DNA from 3 places in the Paenibacillus sp. 4624 genome. Region 2 is predicted to be linked to each of the others. Evidence: riboswitches for the same ligand, from Rfam matches in the RefSeq annotation. Region 2 holds a riboswitch; each other region holds the start of a gene.
The links. A riboswitch is a leader RNA that binds a small molecule or an ion and turns the genes downstream of it on or off. The one in region 2 is predicted to bind cyclic di-AMP.
Positions count from the first base shown of each region.

Region 1: another riboswitch for cyclic di-AMP. It lies ahead of ABIE27_RS11925 (C40 family peptidase); the one in region 2 lies ahead of ABIE27_RS28760 (3D domain-containing protein).
Region 3: another riboswitch for cyclic di-AMP. It lies ahead of ABIE27_RS09235 (3D domain-containing protein); the one in region 2 lies ahead of ABIE27_RS28760 (3D domain-containing protein).

Region 1 covers NZ_JBNDJR010000004.1:337,826-340,093, reverse strand. The annotation lists gene ABIE27_RS11935 (hypothetical protein) at 18-236, shown strand; gene ABIE27_RS11930 (carboxymuconolactone decarboxylase family protein) at 424-753, shown strand; gene ABIE27_RS11925 (C40 family peptidase) at 856-1,320, opposite strand; cyclic di-AMP (ydaO/yuaA leader) riboswitch at 1,326-1,457, opposite strand; gene ABIE27_RS11920 (RNA polymerase sigma factor) at 1,757-2,268, shown strand, end outside.
Region 2 covers NZ_JBNDJR010000020.1:13,491-15,758, reverse strand. The annotation lists gene ABIE27_RS28760 (3D domain-containing protein) at 63-1,247, opposite strand; cyclic di-AMP (ydaO/yuaA leader) riboswitch at 1,517-1,770, opposite strand; gene ABIE27_RS28755 (TatD family hydrolase) at 2,013-2,268, opposite strand, start outside.
Region 3 covers NZ_JBNDJR010000003.1:352,089-354,356, forward strand. The annotation lists gene ABIE27_RS09230 (amino acid ABC transporter ATP-binding protein) at 1-388, shown strand, start outside; cyclic di-AMP (ydaO/yuaA leader) riboswitch at 573-769, shown strand; gene ABIE27_RS09235 (3D domain-containing protein) at 772-1,443, shown strand; gene ABIE27_RS09240 (polysaccharide deacetylase family protein) at 1,572-2,268, opposite strand, start outside.

The sequences.
Region 1 (2,268 bases), on a different contig from region 2:
AATATAGGAGTCTAAATATGATTAGTGATACAGAGTTGGATGCCCTGCGATTGTCAGGGGAAAAGGTAAGAGTGGTGCGGGATGAGCTCGAGTCTAACGATGTAACTGGCATCGTGGTAGCCTGGGATGATGAACAAGTGCTAATTCGCAGACAGAATCGCCGTGTCGTGAAGCTGGACCGTCGGTACCGCTATCAGTTGTTCAGTGAGCCTCGTCAAAGTGATCTTAGCATTTAATGGTGGGGTACTTCGCATGACGGATCTGAATTTGATAAAAACAATAAAATCATGCAAAGAGAATTTTTCGATAACAAAATGTTTGGAATTACCATCAAGATCAGGCATATTTGCGACACACGCGAGAGAAGATAGGTACAGTGGAACAATTCGCTGTATTTACAGCCGAAAGGGTGTGCTGCAAGCCATGACATTAATGAATGATAAAGTTCATGCTTATAAGGATCAGATTGGCGCGTTAAGTGATGTTCTCCCGGAAGTGGTGAAATCGTACCATGAATTTACGGGCGAATGCTTCCAGCCGGGTGTGCTTGATGCCAAAACGAAGCAGTTAATTGCGCTAGGTATCGGTTTGTTCGCCAATAACGAAGTCTGCACGTTCTATCATGTAGAGGAAGCAAGGTCAAAGGGAGCGACCGATCAGGAGATCATGGAGACGGTAGCTGTCGCAGGAGCTGTAGGGGGCGGACATGCCTTGTCACAAGGGGCAATGCGTGTGCAAAAGGCGTTGCATTAGATTCTGATTTTAACATCAAAAAGGAGGTCTCGGGTTAAACCGGAACCTCCTTTTTATTGTTGCTGCTTATGTCGGTGTGAAATGGACTTGCTAGAAGTCTGCTTAGATTTTACCCAACATTTTATTATACATAAATTGGCCTGTCACCCGTCTTGCGGTTACATAACGATCACTGAAATACGGATTGGACAACTTGGTGACGCTGACACCTTTGCTGCTGGAAGCATGTGCGAATTGACCTCCGCCGATGTATACTCCTGTATGTGAGATGCCTCTACCTGTTGTGTTGAAAAATACCAAATCTCCTGTTCGAATATTTGCTTTGGAGACAGGTGTTCCGGCTTTGGCTTGTTGTTGCGATGTGCGTGGCAATTCAATGCTGTATTTGTTAAAAAGATATCTCATAAACCCGGAACAATCGAAGCCAGCCATGGTTGTGCCGCCCCATTTGTACGGGATACCTGTCATATTGTTAACCACCGTATTAATTGTGCTTGCCTCTGTGCTTGTTGCCCCGGATGTAAATAGTACAGCAGCTCCAAAAATAGAAATGATCAGTTTTTTCAAAATCAATGTTCTCCCTTCGATGCCTACGGAGTTAGCTAAGGGTTCGGTAGAAGGTTCCCTATATTTCCTATGTATAAGAATAATTCACCCAAAATGGTTCCCCCGTTTTCAATCCTGAAACTCGGCAAATGAATAATTAAGTTTTTGTAACTATTTGAAACTATATTGCATAAATGCGTAATTGTCAAACCCATTTAAAACACTTCATTTAGCCTCAATGTTAGCGGAATTCTCGATTTTATAGAGAAATAAGTCGACTTTAACGGGAATATTGTTTACAAAAAAGTAACTATTTTTTCGTCCTTTTTTTGAAAAGATCAGGAAATGGATTTTGGTCTGAATTTATATTGCAATATAAGTAATTTATTCTATTATTATGATTTTATTATAACTAGATTTGCAACAAATAAAAGTCAGATGAGAAGGAGGAATATCCATGTCTGCCTCGTTTGCAAATGCAAAACCTGAAATTGAAAGCGCTACTAATATTATTGAGAAATTGTATAGGGAAAACTATCTCAGTATGAAGCAAAAAGCATATTACATGACTCACGATGCATCTACTGCAGAGGACTTAGTTCAAGAATCTTTCGTCAGACTTTTCGATAAAAAGCAAACCTTGCTTATGCTTGCCGCGGATCAACAATATTGTTATATGGTGCGAACCGTCCACAATGTAACTCTCAATTATGTAGAAAAACAAAAAAAGAAAAGGCGATGGATACATATTTTTAACAACGAGAACGACATGGATAACATATTAGACGTATCACCAATTCCTGAACAATGCTATGAACGAAAAGAACAATCTAAATGGATGGAACAATTGCTGAAGTCATTACCCAGACGTGATCAACAACTTCTGCGTAACAAATATTTACTTGGTTTGGCTGATAAGGAAAGCGCACATCTTTTAGGCTTAGCCGAAGCTAACATATCAACTTCAGC
Region 2 (2,268 bases):
TATTCCGCATGAATCATTCATGCAACTATTTTATAGCATTCCCATTTCAAAGTAAAACGATTTTAGTTCGCCTCCGGCTTAACCGGACCAATCACATAGACCGTTTTGCCTTTTTTACGTCCAAAATTCAGGGCATGCTTCACACTGTCATAATAAACATCAATTTTGTTGCCTTTAATAGCGCCGCCTGTATCTTCCGCACGACGGAAGCCGAGGCCCTCAATGTATACCCACCAGCCGATTGGAATGACCTTGGGATCAACTGCAATGGTGCGCCCCTCCGTTACACGTGTACCGGAAGCTGTTTTTGTACCAATACCCGGCTCTTCCGAAGAGTAGGCTGTCATCGATACATTTTTCAAAACTTTAGAGTATTTAAAAGAGTTCCCGGAGACCGTAATCACCTTGCTGCCCGAGGCAGATGTTTTCTTCGAGTTCGTTGTTACAGCTTTTTTGGTAGTTGAAGTTTTGGCCGATACCAATTGAACCTCAGGTTCCTTCACAACCGGTTTAGCCTTCGTACCTACCGCAATCACTTTATCTACACGGTTGGTGGCGACCGTTTTACCTACCACTTTTTTGGAGACGAGTTCTCCATCTTGAAATACCTTTTCGATATGTTGCACAACTGTGCCTTCCTTGCCTTTCACTACAACACGGTTATCCCCTTGGAACAAACTAGGGTCTGCCGTTTTCACAACCTTGTAAGCAATCGGTTGTTTCACATCCACTGTATGCTTTGTTACACGCACTACACGAATCTTCATATCCGCCTTAATTGCGGTTCCGAGCGCTGGGTACACTTTATCATGATTTGCAACTTCAATACCTGATTGCTGAATTACACCCTGTACCGATGAATCGGTTGTATAAAGAGTCTTGGTGTCTCCGTCTGCCGTAATGTTAACTGGAACGGCCCGCTCAATAACGATTCGGTCTCCGTCGGTGATCGCCCCATTCATGGGCATGGATACCTTGTCGTGAGGGCTGACTGTGATTGACTGCTCCTCCAGCATTTCCTGAAGCATTCCTGTACGAGTCTCTACCACTTGAGCTTTGCCGTCAATAACCAGTGAAACCTGCTTTCCGGCCTGACCGTAAACGACTAACAAGATCATGATTGCAAGCGCAATTGAGAATATCGCGATCAGTGCCATTTGACGCAAGTTCTCATGCTTCCACCGCAACGCGAAAGACTTACTGGATGATCGTGACTCATGGGTCTCTTCTGGTTGGAATATGCCCACTTCTCCGTCCTCCTTCATAGCCTCGCCGTCTAAAGTAATGCATGATGTCTTTGACGCGACTATAACAATTTTTCTACAGAACACAGATCAGAGATAATGACCGGTTCTGCACCATGAACCCCTCTTCGCAACATGATGTCATCCTCCTGAATACCTACCGTATGATGACAATATTTCTTTTATTCAAAACAAAAAAAGCCAAAGAAAGAGTGTAAGAGACCCTTTCGTGGCTTCCGAATGATTTTGAATATCGGAAATTCATGCACGAGGTTGCCTCTCTTTTTCCGCTTGCGAGGTTAGCTGTCGGGTTCGGGCGAAAGAGAGCCGCCCTATCTTAGGTCATCCGCTCATGGCGGACGCCCTTGAATTCACCCCGAGACCCAAAGAAGAAATCAAATACGGCTTCGCAGAACATTCCGCTGCTTTTGGGTCAGCGAACGATGCGCATCGGCTAGAATCACCGATGTTTAAGCCCTATTGGTTCCCCCGCTCTCCGTTAACGGAGACTCAGCGAGATTGATTCATGAAAAGTAATGTTGTCTCATCGGAAAGTGTCCCTTTGTTCATCCCCCGAACATCTGTCCAATTTTCCGCGCAACAATTCACTGAAAAGATGATATCCTGTTTTGATGCATGTTGTAAAGCACGGATCAAGTACGTTTTTCTAAATATTTGGTTAAAATATTGTAATATTCTGCAATAATTCGAAACAAAGAGCAAATTAACTCTCTGTATCTCCCTTTTTCACCTGATTTACTCGTTTTCTTATCGAATCCCAAATCGTTCCATGGCATTTTTGGTGGTAATTGCAGCAATTTCCTCTACCGAAATGCCTTTAATTTCCGCAGCTGCTTCAGCAACCAGACGTACATGCGCTGTCTCATTTCGTTTTCCACGATAAGGATGAGGTGTAAGATACGGGGAGTCCGTTTCCAAGAAAAATCGATCCATCGGTACCTTCGCAAGCACCTCTTTCGGTTGCTTGGCATTTTTGAACGTGACCGGTCCTCCAAAGGACAGA
Region 3 (2,268 bases), on a different contig from region 2:
GGCTAACAAAATTGCCGAGGATCTACTAAAGACAGTCGGTTTGGCGGACAAAAAAGATGTATATCCGAACCAGCTGTCCGGTGGACAAAAGCAACGGATTGCCATTGCAAGAGCGCTCGCGATGCAGCCGCATGTGATGCTGTTTGATGAGCCTACATCGGCCCTTGATCCGGAGATGGTTGGAGAGGTATTGGAAGTCATGAAACGTCTTGCTGAAGGCGGAATGACGATGGTCATTGTAACGCATGAGATGGGTTTTGCGCGTGAGGTGGGTGACCGCATTCTATTTATGGACGGCGGTGTCATCGTTGAGGAAGGTACCCCGGATGAAGTGTTTGGAGCACCAAAACATCCGCGTACTCGAGACTTTCTTGCAAAAGTACTTTAATTCATCCCATTCTTTATATAGAATCAAAGAATAAAAGCGTTATCGGATTGAAAGATCCGGTAACGCTTTTTTGTTGTTTGCAGAAAAGGTAGAGCCGAAAAAGTAACTTTTCTGTTACCTGTATATTGAATTAAAACGCCAAATGGAAACATTTACTACATCTTTAGGTTACAAAATTGTGATATATTCAAGACTGCCGAAACTTCCGAAGCGGAAGTGCGGGGGATGTAACAATGCAGACATATGAAGGCATATCAGAAATATGCTGCTTGGGGTGAATTAGGAATACATAATGCTTCAGCGTGTCACGTACAGCCTATAGGGTGGGCTCCTCCATCCGAATCCGACAACTAACTTCGCAGGCATCATGAGGGAGGAAGACCATGTATAACAAGAAACGTTTAGCCAAAACTGCCATCGCACTACTGACATCCATTCTATTCATTCAAGCCGTCCCGGCTCACGCGGATTCCGTTCATGTGGCCAAAGAAGGGGATACCTTCTTCACCTTATCTAAGCAATACGGCGTTGACATGAACACATTGATTAAAACGAATAAAGACATCTCACCTTATAACATCTATGGTGGTTTGAAAATTACAATCCCAGGTAACGAAAACAAAGTAGAAGCGGCACCGGTTCAAGCGAAGTCGCAGGAAAAAACGGTTACTGCTGCAAGCCTGGATGTGAATACAGATAATAAAGTTGTACAGGCTTGGGGAAAAACGTTTGACTACAGCAAAACGCTGAATGTTAAAGCAACAGCGTATTCCGCGGATGCATCCGAGAACGGTGGATGGGGCCCCGTTGATTATTTTGGCAACCCGCTCGAACTCGGCACGATCGCAGTGGATCCAAAGATTATTCCTTTTGGAACCAAGGTGTTGGTGACAGGTCATACGCACCCTGGATTGCCGAAACAGGCTTTCGTAGCAACGGCTTTGGATGCAGGTAGCGCAATAAAGGGAAATCGCATTGACATCTTTATCCCTGGGAGCAAACAGTTTGTTAGTTCGTTTGGTTTTCAGGATATTGAGTTGTACATTTTAAAATAAGGCTTAAACCCTCCCCTGTCTGTATATGGGGGATGAGTTGAATAGAGAATTAACATAAACAGGGTGTTCTTGCGTAATCATGATAGGCACGATTCATGATTACGTAGAGAGACACCCTGTTTTATTACTTATTGTTTTTCTTTTGGAAGTTTAAGCATCTCGTCCAATGTAACTAATTCATACCCACGGTTTCGCAATTCCTCAATAACCTCGGGCAAAGCCTCTACTGTACCTTTCAAGTTCGAACCTGTACCGCCACCAGCATGTTGTAATACGATGGAACCAGGTTTCACCGCGGTCAGAATATTATGTTTTACCTTTTCCTTGTCTAGTCCTTTCCAATCGAGAGAATCCACATTCCAATTCACGATGCTGTAGTGCTGTTTTGCAGCCCATCGCAACTGTTCTTCGTTAATGTCCCCATATGGAGGACGAATCATTTTGGGCGTATATCCCGTCAGGCGGTGAATAATATCGCCGGTATGTACTATTTGTTTGCGAAAGGCAGTCATCGATAACTTGCTGAATTCAGGATGATTGTAGCTGTGATTACCGACGATATGTCCTTCTTTCACCATACGTTTCACCAAGTCCGGGTGTTTCTCTGCACGACTGCCGACAACAAAAAAGGTGGCACGAACCTTATATTTTTTTAATACATCAAGTACCTGCGGCGTAAATCTCGGATCCGGCACATCATCAAAAGTCAGCGCAACTTGTTTGGTGGAAGGGCCATTGGTTTTGAACGTATCTGCGTACTTCTGCCGGAGTTGGCCTAGAGTCAACTGTTCTTCTCTAACACCTGAGTCAGAAGCCGGTGTATCA